2 linked regions of the Parafrankia discariae genome follow. The protein of the gene in region 1 interacts with the protein of each later gene in a pairwise test. Links are inferred from orthologs where the notes say so. Each region holds a gene or a part of one and is shown on either strand. Other genes may lie near its edges.

What was found.
Region 2: the proteins of B056_RS0127685 (region 1) and rlmB interact in binary tests that used the Escherichia coli proteins (3 or more experiments, as listed by UniProt). The link is inferred for Parafrankia discariae from one-to-one orthologs.

What each region holds. Positions count from the first base shown.
Region 1 is NZ_KB891252.1:68,756-78,923, reverse strand. What follows is about bases 1-2,875. They hold B056_RS0127685 (NAD(P)H-hydrate dehydratase), read left to right. Parts: upstream 1-609; coding sequence 610-2,142; downstream 2,143-2,875. Other genes in these bases: alr (alanine racemase), read left to right, coding at 2,139-2,875; B056_RS0127690 (SWIM zinc finger family protein), read left to right, coding at 1-508. In the rest of the region: more of alr, read left to right, coding at 2,876-3,290; B056_RS0127675 (hypothetical protein), read right to left, coding at 3,384-3,701; B056_RS0127670 (alpha/beta fold hydrolase), read left to right, coding at 3,918-5,183; tRNA (adenosine(37)-N6)-threonylcarbamoyltransferase complex ATPase subunit type 1 TsaE, read left to right, coding at 5,285-5,806; B056_RS39760 (TetR/AcrR family transcriptional regulator), read left to right, coding at 6,527-7,456; tRNA (adenosine(37)-N6)-threonylcarbamoyltransferase complex dimerization subunit type 1 TsaB, read left to right, coding at 8,053-8,850; rimI (ribosomal protein S18-alanine N-acetyltransferase), read left to right, coding at 8,847-9,410; tRNA (adenosine(37)-N6)-threonylcarbamoyltransferase complex transferase subunit TsaD, read left to right, coding at 9,462-10,168. UniProt on the Escherichia coli protein: Bifunctional enzyme that catalyzes the epimerization of the S- and R-forms of NAD(P)HX and the dehydration of the S-form of NAD(P)HX at the expense of ADP, which is converted to AMP.
Region 2 is NZ_KB891220.1:25,472-35,585, forward strand. The notes cover bases 3,091-5,911. They hold rlmB (23S rRNA (guanosine(2251)-2'-O)-methyltransferase RlmB), read left to right. Parts: upstream 3,091-3,831; coding sequence 3,832-4,992; downstream 4,993-5,911. Other genes in these bases: B056_RS0118825 (hypothetical protein), read right to left, coding at 3,091-3,284; B056_RS37100 (alpha/beta hydrolase family esterase), read left to right, coding at 5,263-5,911. In the rest of the region: B056_RS0118815 (PP2C family serine/threonine-protein phosphatase), read right to left, coding at 1-309; B056_RS0118820 (protein kinase domain-containing protein), read right to left, coding at 433-1,722; more of B056_RS0118825, read right to left, coding at 1,719-3,090; more of B056_RS37100, read left to right, coding at 5,912-6,168; B056_RS0118840 (dihydrofolate reductase family protein), read left to right, coding at 6,264-6,911; B056_RS0118845 (ABC transporter ATP-binding protein), read right to left, coding at 6,925-10,114. UniProt on the Escherichia coli protein: Specifically methylates the ribose of guanosine 2251 in 23S rRNA.

The sequences.
Region 1 (10,168 bases):
TGAGGGGGCGGTCACCCCCCTCGAGGCCGCCTTCGAGGAACGCGCGTGTGCCCAGCGCGCGGGCACTGCCGTCTTCATGGAGGGCGTCAGCCTCGCTTTGCTCGGCCGGGTGGAGCAGCTGCGGATCCGGCCGACCAACGCGTCGGGAACCGTCGACGACGACGGGCACCAGCAGGTCCGGCTGGAGGCGGGCGAGGACGGTCCCGGCTCCACCTGTACCTGTTCCGACAGTTCGGGCGGCGTCTTCTGCCGCCATGCCGTGGCGGTCGCGCTGGTCGCCACGGGCTCGGCCGGGATGGCGGACGACGACGACGAGGAGGAGGGCCACACAGAGGACCTCTTCGCCGACGATCCCGTGCACGCGGCGATCCGGGTGTTCCTGAGCCGCGTCCCGCGGGCGGAGCTGGTGGAGACGCTCCTCGACGCCGCCGACGAGAACGAGGTCGTCGCGGACGTGCTCTGGGAGGCCACGGTCGCCTGGCACGGTCGCCAGCACGGAGCCGTCTGACCCGCCCATCGCGGTACGCGCGGTGTGGCGCCGTCCGGCAGCGCGCCGCGCCTGCGGCCGATCCGCGCGACCGGGAGCAGTTCCGGCGGGAGCATGACCGCATGCTCGAAGCACACACCGTGGCCGAGGTACGGGACGCCGAAGCGCCCCTGCTCGCGTCCCTGCCCTCCGGCGGGCTCATGCAGCGTGCCGTGTCCGGCCTCGTCTCGCACGCGGTCCGCCGTCTCGACCGGGTGTACGGCGCCCGGATCGTCGTCCTCGCCGGTTCCGGTGACAACGGTGGTGACGCGCTGTGGGCGGGCGCGCGGCTGGCCGCCCGCGGCGCCCGCGTCCACGCCCTCGCTCCCGGCCGGACCCATCCCGAGGCGACGGCGGCCCTCCGTGCGGCCGGGGGGCGGCTGCACCGCACCGGCCCGGTCGAGCCGGCCGCGGCGGGGCTGGGCATCGACGCGGCCGCCGACCTCGTCGACTCCGCCGACCTCGTCCTGGACGGCCTGCTCGGTATCGGTGGCCGCGGCGGGCTGCGCGAACCGTACGCCCGGCTCACCGCGCTGGCGCCGGCCCGGCGGACGCTGGCCGTGGACGTGCCCAGCGGGGTCGACGCGGACACCGGCACGGTGGCGGACGGGGCCGTGTGGGCGGCCAGCACCGTCACCTTCGGCACGTACAAGCGTGGCCTGCTGGTCGGGCCCGGCGCCGTCCACGCCGGGCGGGTCGAGCTGGTCGACATCGGGCTGACGCTGCCCGAGCCCGACCTACGCGCCCTACAGGACCGCGATGTGGCCCGACTGTTGCCCGTCCCGGCCGCGGCCGACTCGAAGTACTCCCGCGGCGTGCTCGGGCTCGTCGGCGGCAGCGACCGGTATCCGGGGGCCGCGGTGCTGGCGGTCGGCGGCGCGCTGCGGGGCGGAGCGGGCTACCTGCGGGTGGTCGCCGAGACCGGCGCCGCCGAGTACGTCCGCCGGGCCCATCCGGAATCCGTGCTGACGGTGATCGACGCGGGGGACGCGGAGACGATGCTCGGGGTGGGCCGGGTCCAGGCGTGGGCGATCGGCCCCGGCCTCGTACCGGACGACGCCACCCGGCGCCTCGTCGACGCGCTGCTCGAACAGTCCGGTACCGGCCTGCTCGTGGACGCCGGCGCGCTGGACGCGCTCGCGTCCGCCGTCGCGGCCCGCCCGGAGCTGCTGCGGGAGCGCAGGGGCGCTGTCGTCCTGACCCCGCACGAGGGCGAGTTCATCCGGCTGACCGGCACGGCCCTCGGCTGGGACCAGGCCGACACACCCGGACGTCTGCTGGCCGACCGGCTCGGCACGGTCCGGCAGGCGGCGCGGGATCTCGGCGCCGTCGTGCTGTTGAAGGGCAACCGGACGATCATCGCCGCTCCCGACGGGACGGCCTTCGTCAACCTGACCGGAACACCGTGGCTGGGAACGGCCGGGTCCGGTGACGTTCTCACCGGACTCGCCGGTTCCCTGCTGGCCGCGGGCCTGTCGGCGCCGTACGCGGCCGCCGTGGGCGCGTTCCTGCACGGTCGGGCGGGGGAGCGCGGGCCCGTGCCGCTCGCCGCCGCGGACCTGCCCGGGCTCCTGCCCGGGGTCATCGAGGACCTGCTTGCTAGCGTCGAGGAGTGAGCCCGCCGCCCCCACCGCACCCGTCGCACCCGCCGCGTGCCTACGCGGCCATCGAACTCGACGCCGTGCGTGACTCGGTCGCGGCCCTCGTGGCCCGCGCCGGCGCGGCGGCGACCATGGCCGTGGTCAAGGCGGACGGGTACGGGCACGGGATGCTGCCCTGCGCCCGGGCCGCGCTGGACGCCGGCGCGAGCTGGCTCGGGACGGCCTTCCTGGAGGAGGCGCTGGCCCTGCGGGCCGCCGGGATCACCGTCCCGGTGCTCTCCTGGCTGGCGGCACCGGGCGAACGCCTCGCCGCGGGCATCGCGGCGGACGTCGACCTCTCCGCGTCCGCCAGCTGGGCGCTCGACGACCTCGCCGCCGCCGCCCGCGGTGTCGGCCGGGCCGCGCGGGTGCATCTCAAGATCGATACTGGTCTCGGGCGGGCCGGGGCCACCGGCGAGGACTGGCCCGGCCTGTGCGACAGCGCCGTGGCGCTCGAGGCGGACGGGCTGATCGAGGTCGTCGGCGTGTGGAGCCACTTCGCCTTCGCCGACGCGCCCGGCCACCCGACCGTGCGGGCGCAGATCAGCCGGTTCGGTGACGCGGTGGACGTCGCCCGCAAGGCCGGGCTGCGTCCGCAGGTGCGCCACCTCGCGAACTCGGCCGCGACACTGGTCAGCCCGGAGGCGCACTTCGACCTGGTCCGGCCGGGGGTGTCGGTGTACGGGCTCTCGCCGGGGCCCGAGATCGGGCCGCCGTCCGCGTTCGGGCTGCGGCCCGCGATGACCTTGCACGCCAGTACCGCGCTGGTGAAGCGGGTGCCGGTGGGCACCGGGGTCTCCTACGCGCACCGTTACCGGACGTCGGCGGAGACCGGCCTCGCCGTCGTCCCGCTCGGCTACGCCGACGGCATCCCCCGCTCGGCCACGAACGTGGCCGAGGTGCTGGTGGGCGGCCGGCGGCGGCGCATCGCCGGCACCGTCTGCATGGACCAGTTCGTCGTGGACGTCGGTGCCGACCCGGTGCGCGCGGGCGACGAGGTGATCCTCTTCGGCCCCGGCGACCGGGGCGAGCCGACCGCGGACGACTGGGCACGCGCGCTCGGCACCATCAACTACGAGATCGTGACCCGGATCGGCCCGCGGGTACCGCGCGTCTACGTCTGACCGGCCGGCACATCTGACCCGCTTGATCCGCTGGCACGGCTGACCGGCCGACGCGACTGGTCGGCCGGTCAGGTCCGCCTCAGCGGCCGCTGGTCAGCGACAGCCGCCGGTGCCGCACGCGCCGCCGCCGTGTTCGTGGCCGGCCGGGGCGCCGCCGAACATGCCGCGTTCCATCCGGCGACGGACCGGCTGCGGGTTCGCCGCGCGCTCGGCGGCCTTCTCGATCTCGTCGCGGGTGGTCAGCGTCAGCAGCACCGGCCCGCTCTGGGCGGGACCGGCCGGCTGGGCCCCGGCCCCGGGCCCGGCCTCGGTGAGCTCGTCATCCAGCTCGTCGAGATCCTCGTCGAGGTCGACAGCGCCGCCATACGTGGGCGACGTGGTCAGTTTGCTCTTCCGCCACCGCAGTTTCACGACGCCTCCCCTGGTCGCAACCGCACGGCTGGACCAGCTCCACGCTAGCGGAGGATCTCGGACCGGTCCCGGTGGATCTCTGTGATCCCCTGTCGGGTATCCGCCTGGGTGGAGACGTGTCCTCCCGAGTCTGCTCAGGACATCGCTTTCGGGCATCAGGCACCATCGGGCATCATCGGGGTGTCGTTCGTTTCATGGCCGGAAGGTGGGCAGACGGTGGCAGGCGCACCAACCGATCGCGGTTCCACCGGCGGTGCCGCCCGTTCGACCGGTGCCGCCCGTGCCGCTCTCTCGGCCGGTTCGGCGGGGGCGGCCGGTGCCCTGACCGCGACCGCCGGCGCGGCGCGGGTGGTGGCGCGGGCGGCGGGGTCCGCCGCGGGCTCCCGGGCCGCCCGCCGCGGTGGCACGGTGGGCCTGGTCGGAGCCGCGATCGCGGCCGGCCTGATCGCCGAGCGCCGGGCCGTGCGGCGCCACCGCGCCGTACCCGACCTGCCGGAGCGGGAGCGGGTCGGCCCGATCGGCGGCCGGGTCGACCTGGTGGTCGCCGTGGCGGACGGCGTCCCGCTGTACGTGGAGGAGACGCCGCAGGATCCCCCGCCCCGTCCCGGAACCGGCTCCGCCGCGCCGACGCTGGTCTTCGTGCACGGCTTCTGCGTGAACGGCGATTCCTGGGTGTTCCAGTACCGCGCCCTGCGCGACCTGGGCCCGATGGTCTTCTACGACCAGCGCGCGCACGGCCGCTCCGGCCCGTCCGAGGCGGCGAACTGCACCATCGACCAGCTTGCGGCCGACCTCTACCAGGTCCTCACCGAGCGGGTCCCCGAAGGGCCGATCGTCCTGATCGGCCACTCGATGGGCGGCATGACGATCCTCGCGCTGGCGGGGGAGCATCCGGAGCTCTTCGGTGACCGGGTCATCGGGGTGGCGCTCATCTCGACCAGCGCGGGTGACCTCCCCCGGGTGACCTTCGGCCTGCCGGCGCTGATCACGGGGGGCGTGCGGCGGGTGCTGCCCGGGCTCGCGGTCGGCATGCGCAGTGCCCCGTCACTGTTCGAGCGGGCCCGCCGGCGCGGCAGCGACTTCTCCTGGGAGATCACCCGGCGGATCGGCTTCGGCTCGACCGACGTACCCCCGTCCGTCGTCTCGTTCCTGGAGACGATGGTGGGGGACACGCCGATCGCCGTGATGGCCGCCTTCATGTCCACCCTGCTCGACCATGACAAGCTGGACGCCGCCGTCAACCTCCGCGGCACGCCCACCATCCTGCTCGTCGGGGACGGCGACCTGATGACGCCGCTCCCGCACAGCCTGACCCTCGCCGAGCTGCTGCCCGACGCCGAGCTGCGGGTCGAGGAGGGCGCGGGGCACGCGATCATGCTGGAGCGGCCGGCCGCGGTGAACGCGGCCATCCGCGACCTGGTCGAACGGGTCCGCCCGCCGCGCCGGGCACCGCTGCGGGCACCCGACCGCGTAGGGCCGTGACGGCGGGCCGGTGACGCCCGGTGACACCGGCGGGCGGTCCCGGTCCGACGTCACCGACGACCGACCACTCACCAACCACGGACGAGGACGGATACGCACCGATGACCACGCCCGCCGTCCCCGAGATCGCGGTCGAGGATCCCGACCGGATGCGTGCGCTCGGCGCGCGCCTCGCGCCGCTGCTGCGTGCCGGTGACCTGATCATCCTGGACGGCCCGCTGGGCGCCGGCAAGACCGTGTTCGTCCAGGGGCTCGCGGCCGGCCTCGGGGTGCGCTCCCCGGTGACGTCGCCGACGTTCGTCCTCGCCCGGGTGCACACCGACGGCCGGTTGCCGCTGGTGCATGTGGACGCCTACCGGCTCGGCGGCGTCGCCGAGGTCGACGATCTCGACCTGGACGCCGATCTCGGGCGGTCCGTGTGCGTGGTCGAGTGGGGTTCGGGGCTGGTGGAGCAGCTGGCCGGGGCACATCTGCGGGTGGAGATCAGCCGTCCGGCCGGCGACGAGGCCGGCGAGGTGCGGCGCGTGCGGCTGCGGCCGGCGGGTGCCGACTGGGCGACCCGGCTGACCTCGCTCGCCGTGCCGGACCTCACCTCGCACCCGCAGGGGTCCGCGGCGGGTTAGCCGGGTCGTGCCATCGGCGCACCCGGCCTCGTCGGCGTCCGCGGGCCCGTGCCGGCCTCCTACCGGGCCGGGCGTGTGCGGGGCCGCCGTCGAGTTCGGGCCGGATCACGTCGACCTGTTGGTGCCGGCCTGTTGGTGTCGGCCGGCCCGGCCGGCGGAACCGTGCCGCGCACGACGCGCCGCCCGCGCCCGGCCCCGCGCCGGCTGTGATGCCGCGCTGTCCTGAGGGCGGGCCTGGCTTCCGCCTGCCGGCCGCCCCGGGGCGGGAACCGTCCGCCGCTGGTGGAATTCCCGGGCCGGCCGGGCACCCGGCCGGGCTCCGCGCCGTCCTAGCACCTATTCGGGTGGGCATGTTCGGGTAACCCGGCGAAGTGATTCCAGGAACATCGGGGCCCACCAACGGTGAATTACCGCTGACGTTCTGGAATGGCGTTGCCGGCCGGACGTGAGCCGCGGCATAGCAGCGAGTGACCTAGATCATGTTAAGGTCAGATGTCCCAGTGTTAATGTTCGGCCCCGGCGCCGTTCCTATACCGCGTCCCAGGTGGCCGTGTCGTGGCAAGTAGCCCTTGAGGACAAATAGTCAACGTTCTGTAGTTTGTGAGTTGTTCCGCTATATTGGCGGCGTAGGCGCGAAGTTCATGCATGTAGCGGCTCGACTGCTTCATGTGCGGCCGCGGAGAACCGGGATGGCCCGTAGTGGCCGGGAGAGGGGGGCGAGTGCGCAGCAGCACCGCTGCCGACCTTGTGGACGCTCCGGTCGAGCGGTCGACCCGGTCTCGTCGCACACGCAGTGACTTCCTCGCGAGTCGGCGTGATCTGCTCGACGCCGTGGGCCGGCTCCTCGCCCGCAACGGCCGTCGCTTCAGTCTGGTGGACCTCGCCGCGGAGGCGGGTGTCTCGACGGCGACCGCGTACCGCCACTTCGTCGACGTCCATGACGCCCTCGACGTGTACTACCTCCAGCTCATCGACGTGCTGGTGACCGACATCCGCGCCCTGGCGGTCGGCGAGGACCACCTGGGCAACTTCGAGGTCGTCTGCGAGGTGTGGGTCCGCTCGGCCGCGCGGTGGGGTCGGGCGGCGGTGCACGTGCGCTCCGCCCAGGGGTACCTCGCCCGGCTGCAGGGCCGTGACGACCTCGTCTCCAAGCTGCACCAGGTGCTCTCGCCGGTCGTGCTCGGCCTGGTGGACGGCGGTGTGCTGCCCCCCCAGGAACCGGAGTACGCGGTGCTGCTGTGGGCCTCGGTCTTCGACGAGCGGGTGATCGTCGACCTGCTCGACACCCTCGGCTGGTCGGTCGAGCAGGTCGCGCAGAAGCTCACCGCCTCGGCGCTGCGGATGCTCGGCTACACGGGCTGGACCCCCCTGCGGCCGGCCTTCCCGCCGGCGGGCTCCGGTGCGCAGGCGGCCTCCGCCGGCCCGGTCCCCCCGGTCGCTCCGGCCCCCGGGCCGGCCCTGCCGGCCTCGCCCTCCTCGCCCCCCTCGGCCGCGCGCCGCCACGGAGCCGCCGGTTCCGGCGGGATCGCGACGCGCGGTGCGGGCGCCCTCGGCGCCGGGCCGGTACTGGCTCGCACCGGCGCGTCGGCCGGCGGCGTGGACCCCCGGATCAGGCTCCGCTCCGGCGGCGCCGGCCGGCTGACCCACTAGGTTCCCTCCCGGACCGGTCCCGGCGCACCTGCCGGGACCGGTCTGACGCGTCCGGCCGCGGTCAGACCGCGGCGCGACCGTGGTGCGGGGCCGCCGCGCCACCCGGAACGTTTGGTTCCTGTTGGTTTTCCGGTGGTGGCGGTGGCCGCGCCGGCTCGGCCCCGCTCCGCTGGTCCGGCCTGCTCCGGTCGGGCCGCGTGGTTCTGGTGGTGCCTCCGTTGTGATTTCTCGGGGGTCTCGGGCCGGGGGCTCGGGGGTCCGGGCCGGCGCCGTGTTACCTCTTGTTACCGGCCGCGACTGCCGGGGAATGCGTTTCTTTCGCCCGCGCGGATTTCCGGCCCGATATTCCCGTCGGGCATACGACTGATTCTCCGGTCTTTGACGCGTCCGCGGGAGTTTCATCGTCGCCGGCGCCGTCCCGCGGGTTTTCTGCTGATTTCCGGGGAGTCGGTGGCGCGGGAGTCCTTCCGGAGGCCGGTGCGGACGCGCCGGCCGATCGGCCGAGCAGATGCTCGGCACACGGATCGATCAGCCCCGCGCGCCGGTTGCCGCGCGCCGGGTGTGGGCCCGGTCGCTCGGGTCCGTAGGCTGGTCGGGTGCTCGTCCTGGCGCTCGACACCTCGACGGCGGCCTGCGCGGTCGCGCTGGTCGAGTTCGGCTCGCCGCCCGCCGGGCCGTCGGTCCGTGCCTCCCGGGTGGTCTGGGACGCCCGCCGCCACGGTGAGCTGCTGGCGCCGCTGACGCGCGACGTGCTCGACACGGCCGGCGTCCGGCCGCCCGAGGTGCTCGCCGTCGTCGTCGGGGCCGGCCCGGGCCCGTTCACCAGCCTGCGCGTCGGCATGGTCACCGGGGCCGCGTTCGCCGCCGCGCTCGGTGTCCCCGTCTACGGCGTCTGCTCCCTGGACGGCATCGGGGCCGCGACGACCGGCCCGGTCGGCGTCGTCACCGACGCGCGTCGCCGTGAGGTTTTCTGGGCCCGCTACCAGGGCGGAACGCGCGTCGGTGAGCCGGGCGTGGGCGCTCCGGCGGCGGTCGCCGCGCAGCTGCGCGCCGCCGGCGTCGAACGGGTGACCGGACCCGGCACCGGCCTGTATCCGGATGCCTTCGCCGGCTTCGGCACTCCGCCCGCCGGTGGGCGAGGTGGAGCCGAGCCGGAGTATCCGGCGCCGGAGCTGCTCGCCGGCCTCGTCGCGGCGGACATCGCGGGTGGGCGTGATCCCGGCCCGCTCACCCCTCTCTACCTGCGGCGCCCCGACGCCGCCGAGCCCCGTGGCCCCAAGCCCGTCACCGCTTCGCGCCCGGAGCCGGCGCGGGCGCCGGCCGCCGCCACCGGGCCGACGTCCGCCGGAGGCACGCCGGCCGGAGCCGCGCCGATCGGGACGATGCCGGTATGAGCGCGGCTGCTGTCAACCCGGTGCCAGACCCGGCACCGGGCGACGTCGACCTCGTGCCGATGCGCTGGTGGCACCTGGGCGAGATCGCGTCCCTGGAACGGCAGGTGTTCGACCTGGACCCCTGGTCGGGCGAGCTCTTCTGGTCCGAGCTCGCGCAGGGTGACAACCGGCACTACCTGGCCGCGGTCGCGGACGGCTCGATCGTCGGCTACGCCGGGCTGGCACTGCAGGGCGACGAGTCCTACATCCAGACGATCGGGGTCCTCCCGGCCATGCGTGGGCGTCACCTCGGGTCGCGCCTGATGATCGCCCAGCTCCGGGAGGCGCGGCGGCGGGGCGCCCGCAGTTGCGGGCTCGAGGTCCGTACCGACAACCGGCCGGCGCGGGCCCTCTACACCCGGCTCGGCTTCGTCGATCTCGGTGTCCGCCGCGGCTACTACCAGCCGTCGGGCGGAGACGCCTACGTGATGCGCGTCCGGCCGATCGACACCGTCGGTTACGGGACGCTGCTGGACCGGATCGAGGCGGCCGTCCTGCGGGACACCAGAGCCGCCTCATGAGAGCCGGAGCCGCCTCGTGCGGGCCGTCGGCACCGTGACGGGGGGCAGGACATGAGGGCACCGGCCCGACCGCTGGTTCTGGGCATCGAGACCTCGTGCGACGAGACCGGCGTCGGTCTCGTCCGCGGTGGCGAGCTGCTCGCCGACGCGCTCGCCTCCTCCGTCGACGAGCACGCCCGGTACGGCGGTGTGGTGCCCGAGATCGCCGCGCGGGCGCATCTGGAGGCGATGGTCCCGACGATCGAGCTGGCGCTGCGCCGTGCCGGCCTGCGTCCCCGCGACGTCGACGCCGTCGCGGTGACGTCCGGCCCGGGGCTGGCCGGCGCCCTGCTGGTCGGGGTCGCCGCGGCGAAGGCCTACGCGCTGGCGCTGGGCGTCCCGCTGCACGGGGTGCACCATCTCGCCGCGCATGTCGCCGTCGACACGCTCGAGCACGGCCCGCTGCCGCGTCCGGCGGTGGCGCTGCTGGTCTCCGGCGGGCACAGCTCGCTGCTGCTGGTCCCCGACCTCGCCGCCGAGCCGGTGGAGTCGCTGGGGGCCACGGTGGACGACGCCGCGGGGGAGGCCTACGACAAGGTCGCCCGGCTGCTCGGGATGCCGTTCCCGGGCGGCCCGCCGATCGACGCGGCGGCCCGGGAGGGCAGCCCGGACATCCCGTTCCCACGCGCCAAGGCGGGGGATGGCACGTTCGACTTCTCCTTCTCGGGCCTCAAGACCGCGGTCGCCCGCTGGGTGGAGGCCCGGCGGCGGGCCGGCGA
Region 2 (10,114 bases), on another replicon or contig:
GCCCGCCGGGTAGGCGGCACCGGGATAGGCCCCGTCCGGATAGGAGTTCTCCGCATAGCCGTTGTCGGTGTAGCCACCCTCCGGGTAGCCGGATCCGGTGAACTGGTCCGCCGGGTAGCTTTCAGTAGGCTGATCATCGGTTCGGAACTCCTCCGCCCGGTAGCTCTCGGTCGGAGGATCGTCACCTGGATAGCCCCCGGGGTGGGGGGTGCTCTCGGCGTAGCCGGCGCTCGGGCGCGGCGAGTCCGGGCGCTCGGGGGGATAACCGTGCCCGGGGTAGCCCTGCCCGTGTCGGGGGTTGAGGTCCACAGTCAGGCCACCGGCCGCTGGACCGGCCCGCCGGGGACGGCGAGTCTGGGCGGTGTGCGCGGAGCCATGTGGTGAGTGCCTCCTGCCCGTCCTGTGGGGACCGGATATATCACGACGACCTGCTCAAATCCAAGTACGCCGAAATGAATAGTGGCATGATCCGCCAGATGCGTCGACGCCCGTGATCTCGGTGCCCCCTTCGGTGCCAGCGTCCGCCCGTGCTCCTGGGATCGGCCGGAGCCCTGTCTCCAGTACGCCCTCGTCGCCGCCGCTCTCCGTAACCTCCGCCACGTCTCCCACCTTTTCCCTGGTGGGCACGCTGTTTCTCCGCGCCGCGACGGCTTCCCCGACCGGTGCGGGAGCGCCGTCCGCCGCGATCGCGGCGAGCTCGCGGGCCATCTCGGCGGCCCTGGCGAACCGGTGCGCCGGATCCGCCGCGGTGGCACGAAGGAGGAACCGGCGCAGCGATTCGTGCCGAGCCAGCACCTGGTCGACCTCCTGGGCGGGAAGGGTGTATCGGTAGGTTGACGCTCTGTTCGGGAAGTCGAGTACCGCGGTTGCCAACAGCCTGCCGAGAGCGTAGAGGTCAGAACCCACCGACGGGGGGCTCACGGTCAGCTCGGGGGCGTCGAAACCCGCCGTCACGTGGAAGGTGCCGCCGCGCCGGCCGGGCTCCCGGATCGCCTGAAGATCGATAAGCGTCACCCGATCGCGGTCCCACACCACGTTTCCCGGTGCCAGGTCGCAGAAGACGTACCCGCGGTCGTGGACGTACTCCAGCGCGGACAGCAGCCGGAGCACCCCGGCGACCGCCTCCGGAACAGGCAGCGGCGCCGGCGTCCCACCGCGCGCCGCCCGCCGGGACCGGAGCAGCTCCGTCAGCGACGGCCCGCTCACCAGCTCCATCACCACGTAGACGACACCGTCGTGCCGGACCTCGCCCAGCGTCCCGACGATCGCCGGATGTCGCAGCGGCGGGTCCGGTGGCAGCCGGCGACCCGGGCGCAGGCCCAGCCGCCCGGACGGGCGCACACCGGCGCGGCGAACGCTCTTGAGGACCACCCGCCGCCCCGGGACGCCCTGGCCGGTGCCCGTTCCGCCGGTGCCCGTCGTGCCGGTGGCCCCGTCGGCGCCGGCCGGGCCGCGCGGGTCGACCGCGGAGAAGACCCAACCGGCGGGCCCGGGGCCGCCTTCGGCCAGGCACTCGACGATCCGGTAGCCGCCGGCGACGTCCCCGGCGCGCAACGGGGGCGCGAAGGAGTAGGGGGTCCGGCAGCGCGGGCAGAAGCCGCGATCCCGGGCGGGCGGCCCCAACCGCCCGCGGCCGATCGGCCCGGCGCAGACGGGGCAGCGCGCGGCCGGCTCACGTGGGGTGCCCCGGTCCCGCCCGCGGACCGAGGGCCCGCGGGTCACGTCACCGCCTCGGGACGGGTGGAGCTCCCGATCCCGGTGGGCTGCCCGCCCCCGGCGATCCCCGTCGGTCGCCGGGCCCGGGTGCGCCGTGCGGGCCAGGTGGGCTGGGTGTGCCGGGTGGGCCGCGCGGCCGGGACCGGCGGTGCCGGCCGCGGGTGCGGCGCGGTCTGCGGGGGCGGGATCGGTTGGGTGCGCGAGCCGGATCGATCTCGGGCGGGCGGGATCCCCCCGGCGGGCCGGACCTCTCGTTCGGCCCGGACGTCCCGGGCGGGCGAGCCGTCCCGGGCGGCGAGGGCGGCGCCGAAGTCGTTGACGAGGCCGGCGGCGCGCTCGACATCGGTCGGCGCCGAGTACAGCTCGCGGCGGGCGGCGCTGGCCAGTGGGAGCAGGCCCGGGTCCGTGGTGAGGCCCAGTCGGGCCGCCTTGGCCTCCCAGGCACCGAGCAGGCCGCGCAGCTCCTCTCGCCGGCGTAGAGCGGCGCCGTTCGCGGCGGCGATCCGCTGGACGGATATGTGGGTCGCCTCGGCCACCTCCAGCCAGCGGGCCAGCCCCCGGCTCGACTCCTTCCAGCGGCCCGCCGCCGCCTGGGCGCGCAGCCGGACGAGCCAGGGCGCCAGGCCGTGGCGCTGGTCGTCCCGCCAGCCGTCCGCCAGGCGGTACAGCGGCCCCGGCCCACGGATCCGGCCGGTCGCGAGGCCGGCGTCGCGGCGGGCGGCGTCGTCCAGCCGGGTGATCTCGGCGAGCAGCGCGCCCGCGGCGGCCAGATCGGCGTCGAGGCCGTCGTGGCGCCGGGCGAGATCACCCGTCGAGCGCGCGGCCGCGGCGACCGCGGCCTCGGTACGGGCGCGCAGCCCCGGCGGGATCCCCAGGGGGTCGCGGCGCGCGGCGGCGGAGAGCTCCGCCAGCAGCCGCCGGGCCGCGACCAGTCCGGCGTCACCGGGCGCGAGCCCGAGCCGGGCCGCGAGCACGCTCGTCTCGGCGACGGCCCGGTTGCCGGTGGCGATCTCGGCCAGCAGTGTGTCGCGCACGCCGAGGACGAGCCGCATCCGCCCCCGCACCGCGGTGAGGGCCGCGTCCATCCGGCGGGCCAGCTCGGCCGGGCGCACCTTCCCCGGGCCCGTCTCCGCGACCGGCCGGACCTTCGCGACCGGGCGGACCTCCATGGCCGGGCGGACCTGTGCCGCTGGGCCGATCCGCGCCGCCGGGCCGATCCGCGGCATCGGAAGGATCCCCGCTCCGGGGAGGACGTCCGGCACCGAACGTCCGTACAGCAGCGCGGTGAGCTCCGCCAGGGTCCTCGCGTCCACCCGGGAGCGCCGGCCGCGCAGGCTTCGCGCGGCTTCGGCGACCTCGCGCAGGGCCGCGAACGCCCGCCAGACGTCCGCCAGGACGGCGATCACGGCGAGGGCCTCGGCCTGGGTGACGCCGCTCAGCCGCGCCGGGTCGAGCAGCGCGCGTTCGGGGCTGTGCTCCAGGTCGAGCAGGACGCCGGCCTGGGCCGCGACGGTCTTCTCGAGCGCCCGCAGGGCGGCGTCGAGATCGTCCGTGCCGGATGCGGGCACCGGCTCACCGCCCGCGACCGGGCCGGGAGGCGCTGTCCATCCGCCCGCTGTCCATCCGCCTCCTGTCCATGCGCGCGGCCACCTCCACCGGGTGGTGTGGCCCGCCCGACGGCACCGCCGGGGCGGCCGGCCCCGAGGGCGGCCGGCGCCCCCGAGGCCGGGGGACGTCCTGGTACCGAGGATAGGTAGCCGGCCGCCCGCTCGCGGACCGTCTCGCTGAACTGGTGCGGTCTGTGGGCGTCGCTGTGGCCCGTTCGGTCGCCCGCTCCGTGGTCGGCGTTCTCCTCGGCCCGTCCGCGCGTCGGCCGGTGCCTCGATGTCATCGCCTGGCGGTGCCCGCCGTGTGATGTGTCTATTCCGGATACCGTTGATGGACGACCGGCGTCGCGGCGTGGCCGCCGCAGGGCAGCACAGGGCCTGCGCAGGGCCGCACAGGGCCTGCACCGGCCCTGCGCGGGGCCAGCACGGGCCCGCTGACGCGGTCGGACGATCGTGGGCTCGCCGGGCGGGTTCACGACCCGACGGGCTAGTGACGAGGTGGACTGTGATGGCCGGTGGCCAGGGTCGAGGCGGTCGCGGGATCGCCCGCGGCGGTCAGGGAGGCCGGGCCGGGAAGGCCGGCTCCCACCGCAAGGGCGCGGCGGTCGGCAGCGGCGGCCAGCGCCGCAAGGCGCTGCAGGGCAAGGGCGCGACGCCGCCGGCCGAGATGCGTCCCGGCCATCCGGCCCAGCGGCGCGCGGCCGTGACCGCCGCCGGCACGCGGGCGGCGGCGAAGCGCCCGGGCGGCCAGTCGGCCGACGAGCGCGAGCGTCCCCGGGCCGAGCGTCCCCGGGCCGAGCGGGGCACCGGCGGATCGGCCGGCGCCAGCGGCGCGGGCCGCGCGGGCGGTCACGGGGCGCACAACGGCCATGGAGCGCACGGTCACGGCGGGGCGGGAGCCGCCGGCTCGCGGCGGGTCGAGACCGACGAGCTCGTGGTCGGGCGCAACTCGGTCGTCGAGGCACTGCGGGCCGGCGTGCCCGCCACCACGCTGTACATCGCCGGCGGCCTGGACTTCGACGAGCGGATCGCCGACGCCCGGCGCCTCGCCGGCCGGGCCGGGCTGGCCGTGGTCGACATCGGCCGGTTCGAGCTCGACCGCCTGTGCGGCACCGCGCCGCATCAGGGCCTCGCGCTGTCCGTCCCGCCGTTCGAGTACGCCCACCCCGACGACGTGCTCGCGGCGGCGCGGGCCGCGGCGCCCGGGCTGGTCGTCGCGCTCGACGGGGTCACCGACCCGCGTAACCTCGGCGCGGTCGTCCGTTCGGCGGCGGCGTTCGGCGCGAACGGCGTCGTCGTGCCGGAGCGGCGCGCCGCCGGGGTGACGGCCGCCGCGTGGAAGACCTCCGCGGGTGCCGCGGCGCGGCTGCCGGTCGCGCGCGCGGTGAACCTCACCCGCACCCTGCGCTCGTTCGCCGAGTCGGGCCTGTTCGTCGTGGGCCTCGCGGCGGACGGCGAGGTCTCCCTGGACGAGCTTCAGGTCGCGACCGACCCGCTGGTGCTGGTGATCGGGTCGGAGGGCAAGGGCCTGTCCCGGCTCGTCGGTGAGTGCTGTGACCTGCGGGTGCGCATCCCGATGGCGGGCCAGGTGGAGTCCCTGAACGCCGGGGTCGCGACCGGCATCGCCCTCTCCGAGATCGCCCGCCGCCGCCGGGTGGCCGCCGACTGACCTGGCGGTCCGTCATTCTCACCTGACTCAGATCCTGGCCGGCTACCGTCCGGGCCGTCGGCCGACGGCCGGGTCCGGGAGGTGGCATGCGCGTCAGATTGCTGGTGGCCGTCGGGTGCGGGCTCGTCGTCGCGCTGCTCGCCGGCGGCTGCCAGCGCGGCGGGCCGGTGCTCCCGGGCGGCGGCTCCCCCCCGACCAGCCCCGCAGGCCCCGTCGTCCCCGTCCCCGTCGTCCTCGGGGACTTCGGGATCGGCGGGGGCTGGCACCGAGGTGCGCTCCCTGACGGTGGACGGGCGGGAACGCTCCTACCGCGTGCACGTCCCGGCGGCCGGGGGCGCCGACCTGCCGGTGATGATCGTCCTGCACGGCGGTGGGGGCAACGGGGAGATCACCGAGCGGCAGACCGGGTTCAGCGAGCTGGCTGACGAGGCCGGCTTCCTCGCCGTCTACCCCGACGGGACGGCCCGCGCGGGTGGTCGCCTGCTCACCTGGAACGCCGGCGACTGCTGCGGATTCGCCCGGGACAACGGCGTCGACGACGTCGCCTTCATCGGCGCGCTGCTCGACGACCTCGCCCGGCGGTATCCCGTCGACCTGGACCGGGTCGGGATCACCGGGCTCTCCAACGGAGCCATGATGAGTTACCGGGTCGGCTGCGAGCTGTCCGGGAGGGTCGCGATCATCGCCCCGGTGGCCGGGGCGATGGACGTGGCGGGCTGCGATCCCGAGCGGCCCGTGCCCGTGCTGGCCGTCCACGGCACCGCCGACGAGAACGTCCCGTACGCGGGTGGACGGTCAACGGTGCGCGGGATCGGCACCGAGAACGACCGGGTGGACCGGTCGGTCGGCTACGCCGTCCAGTTCTGGGCCGAGAACAACAGGTGCGCGGCGACGCCCGCCCTCGACGGGGACGTCGGCACCCTCCCCGCGGGCTCCGTCGGACCCGGTGGGGCCTGGGTTCCGGAGCCGACTGCGGTCCCGGACGGCGCGGTGGTCCGTACGACCTACTCGGGCTGCGCCCGGGGCGCCGACGTCGTCCTCTACACCGTGGGCGGGGGCGGGCACGCGTGGCCGGGCGGAACCAGGATCCGCCCGCGCGCCGACGACGCTCCGGACGACCCCGACGCGAGCCGTGTCATCTGGGAGTTCCTCGCCGCGCACAGCCGTCCCGCCTAGCGTCACCGCCGCGTCACCGCCGTCGCGGCGATGAGTCCGCCGGCGCCCGCGGGTCTACCTGACGACCGGGACAACCAACTCAGCGGGAGTACGGCATGGGCCTCATCCACATCGAGCTGTTCGCGACCCTCGACCTCGTCGGGCAGGCGCCCGGCGGCCCCGAGGAGGACCCGGTGGGGTTCCCGTTCGGCGGCTGGCAGGCGCCCCTGCTGGACGAGGTCTCCGGGGCGCAGGTCGGGGCCGCGTACGAGGGCACGGACGCCCTCCTGCTCGGCCGGCGGACCTACGACATCTTCGCCGCCTACTGGCCGCACCAGACCACCGGCGGCCCGGACGACGAGATCGCCACGCTCTTCAACAGCGTCCCGAAGTACGTGGCCTCCCGTGGCCGGCCCGACCTGTCGTGGGCCGGGTCCACGCGGCTCGGCCCGGATCTGGCCGGCGCGGTGCGCGAGCTCCGGGACCGGCACGAGCACGTGAAGGTCGTCGGGAGCCTGAACCTGGTGCAGACCCTGCTGCGGGAGAGGCTCTTCGACCGGCTCGACCTCTGGATGCACCCGATCGTGCTCGGCGTCGGGAAGAAGGTGTTCGACACCGGCGCGGTGCCCACGAACCTCACCCTCCTCGAACCGCCGGCGGCCGGCCCGAAGGGCATCGTGTACCTGCGCTACGGGCTCGCCGACGGCACGCCCGGGACGGGGGACATGAGCGCGCCCGACCGCGGCGCCGAGCGCGGCGACTGAACCCGCCCCGCGGTCACCGCGCCGCGGCGGGACCGGCGTCCACCGGGGCCGTGGGCGGACCGGCGGACCCCGGGCCGGCGGCCGTCGGGAGTTCCAGGCGGTGCTCGTGCGCGTAGGCCGCCCACAGCCGGGCGTAGTGGCCACCGGCCGCCATCAGCGCGCCGTGCGTGCCGTCCTCGACGAGACGGCCGCCGTCCAGCACCAGCACGCGGTCGGCGCGGGCGGCGGTGGTCAGCCGGTGCGCGACCACCAGCGTGGTGCGGGACCGCCCGACCTCGGCGGCGGCGCGGGCGACCGCCGCCTCGGAGGCGAGGTCGAGGGCGGCCGTCGCCTCGTCGAGCAGCAGGATGTCCGGCCCGACCAGGTGGGCGCGGGCGAGGGCGAGCAGCTGGCGCTGGCCGGCGGAGAGGTTCCGGCCCTGGTCGCGCACCCGGTAGCCGTAGCCACCGGGCAGCCCGGCGATCATCTCCGCGGCTCCCGCGGCGCGCGCGGCCGCCCGGACCTGCTCGTCCGGCGCGTCGGGACGTCCGTAGGCGATCGCGTCGCGGACCGTGCCCGCGAACAGGTGGGCCTCCTGGGGGACCGGGCCCAGCCGCCGTCGGTAGTCGGCCAGCGCGTACTCGCGGACGTCGACACCGTCGACGCTCAGAGTGCCCTCGGTGAGGTCGTAGTAGCGTGCGATGATCTTGGTGAGGGTCGACTTGCCGGAACCCGTCCGGCCGACCAGCGCCACCGTCTGGCCGGCGGGGATGGTGACGTTCACGTCCCGCAGCGCGGCCGTGGCGGAGCCCGGGTAGGCGAAGCCGGCGCCGGTGAGGCTGATCTCGCCGCGCAGCCGCCTGACCGGCCGCGCCCGCGGGGCGTCCGCCGGGGTGGGCGGGACGGTCATCAGCTCCCGGCCGTGCCGCAGCGCCACCATGACCGCCTGGTACTCGTCGAACACCTCGGCGAGATCCTGGATCGGCGCGAAGAACAGCTCGATGTAGAGCAGGTAGGCGGCGAGCGCGCCGATGGTCAGCGTCCCGGCGTGCACCCGCCCGGAGCCGACGATCAGCACCGCCACGCTCGCCGCCGTCGACAGCAGCTGGATGTAGGGGAAGTAGAAGGCGAGGTACCGGACGGCACGTAGTCGCTGGTCGCGGTAGGTGGCGCTGCGGTCGCGGTAGCTCGCGAGGGTGTCGGGCTCGCGGCGGAACACCTGCACGATCCGCATCGCGGTGACGTTCTCCTGCAGCTCGGCGGTGAGCTCGGCCAGGCTCTCCCGGGCGGCGGCGTGCGCCCGCGCCGCCCGTCCGCGGAAGAACACCGTGCCGATGACGAGCGGCGGGACCAGCGCGAACACGGCCAGTGCCAGGCCGGGGTCGATGACGACCAGCGCGATCGCGATGCCCAGCGCTGTCAGAACCGAGACGGCGGACGACGCGGCGTCGCTCTGCATGAAGTCGGCGATCTGATCGACGTCCGAGGTGAGCCGGGTCATCACCCGGCCACTGGCCTCGCGCTCGTAGAAGTCGAGGCCGAGGCGTTGCAGGTGGGCGAACAGCTTCACCCGCAGCAGGTAGCCGACCCGCGCGCCGAGGCGGCCGACCACCCGGATCTGGGCGGTGTGCGCGCTCCACGAGACGGCGATCACGGCGAAACCGACCCCGGCGGCGCCGAGCACCACCGAAAGTGAGCGTGCCGTCACGCCTTCGTCGATGCCGTGCCGGATCAGGATGGGCAGCGCCAGCGTGGTGAGGCTGTCGACGACCAGCAGCAGCCAGGCCACGGTGAGGGACGCCCACAGCAGCCGGCCGATCGCGGCGAGCCCGAACCGGGGGTCGCGGGCGCGGACGACCTCCGGGTCCAGGTCCGGGGTGTCCAGGGCGGGCGGCAGCGCCAGCACCCGGCGCCGCAGCGCCGCTGGCAGCCCGTCCAGCTCGGGCACGCCGGCGACCTGGATGTCCGGTGCGGCCGGACTCTCCGGCGCCGGTGGGACGTCCGGCGCCGGCGCCCGGGCGGGTGCGGTCGCCTCGGCGGGCCCGCGCGGCCGCGGGGCCGGGAAGCCGTCCTGGTCGGCCGGGTCGTCCCGGCCGTCCCCGGCGTCCCGGGTGCTCTGCGTGTCCTGGTCGGCCGGGTCGTCCGGGGTGATCAGCTCGCGGTAGGCGGCGCAGCGTTCGATCAGCTCCTCGTGGGTGCCGATGTCGATGATCCGACCGTGCTCGACGACGCCGATCCGGTCGGCCAGGCGCAGGGTCGCCCGGCGGTGGGCGATCAGCAGCGTCGTCCGGCTGGAGGTGACGGTCCGCAGCTCCCGGTGGATCTCCGCCTCGACCTCCGCGTCGATCGCGGACGTCGCGTCGTCCAGGACGAGGACGGGAGTGTCGGCGACGATCGCCCGGGCGATCGCGACCCGCTGGCGCTGGCCCCCGGAGAGGGTCAGGCCGCGTTCGCCGACCCTGGTCCGGTAGCCCTCGGGCAGGTCGGTGGCGAACTCGTCGACCCGCGACGCCCGCGCCGCCGCGAGAACCGTCTCGGCCGGGGCGTCCCGGCGGCCGTAGGCGATGTTCTCCCACAGGCTGGTCGAGAACAGCAGGCCGTCGTCGCCGACGACACCGGTCAGCCCGCGCAGGCTCGTCAGCGTCAGATCGCGCACGTCATGCCCGTACACCCGCACGACGCCCGCGGACGGGTCGTAGAAGCGGCTGAGCAGCGCCGCGGCGGTCGACTTGCCCGAACCGGAACGGCCGACGAGGGCGACCGTCTCGCCGGGCGCCACCGCCAGCCGGAAGCCGTCCAGGACCGGCCGGCCGTCCTGGTAGCCGAACGAGACGTCGTCGAACTCGACAGCCGCGGCGCCCGGCACCGGCCGCACCCGCGCTGGACGTGCCGGCGGCCGCGGCGGCACCGGCGCAGCCGCCGGCACGTCCGCGGGGTCCGCGGGATTCGCGGGGTCCGCGGGATTCGCGGGGTCCGCGGGATTCGCGGGGTCCGCGGTGACGTCGAGGTCGGCCGCGTCCGGGCGCTGGACGACGGCGGGCCCGGTGTCGATCACCTCGAAGACCCGCTCGGCGCTGGCCCGGGCCTGCTGGGCCAGGGTCACCAGCGCGACCAGGTTGCGGATCGGCTGGTTGATCCTGGTCAGGTAGGTGGCGAACGCGATGAAGGTGCCGAGGGAGAGCTCGCCGTGCACGGCGAGGGCGCCGCCGAAGGCGAGCATCGCG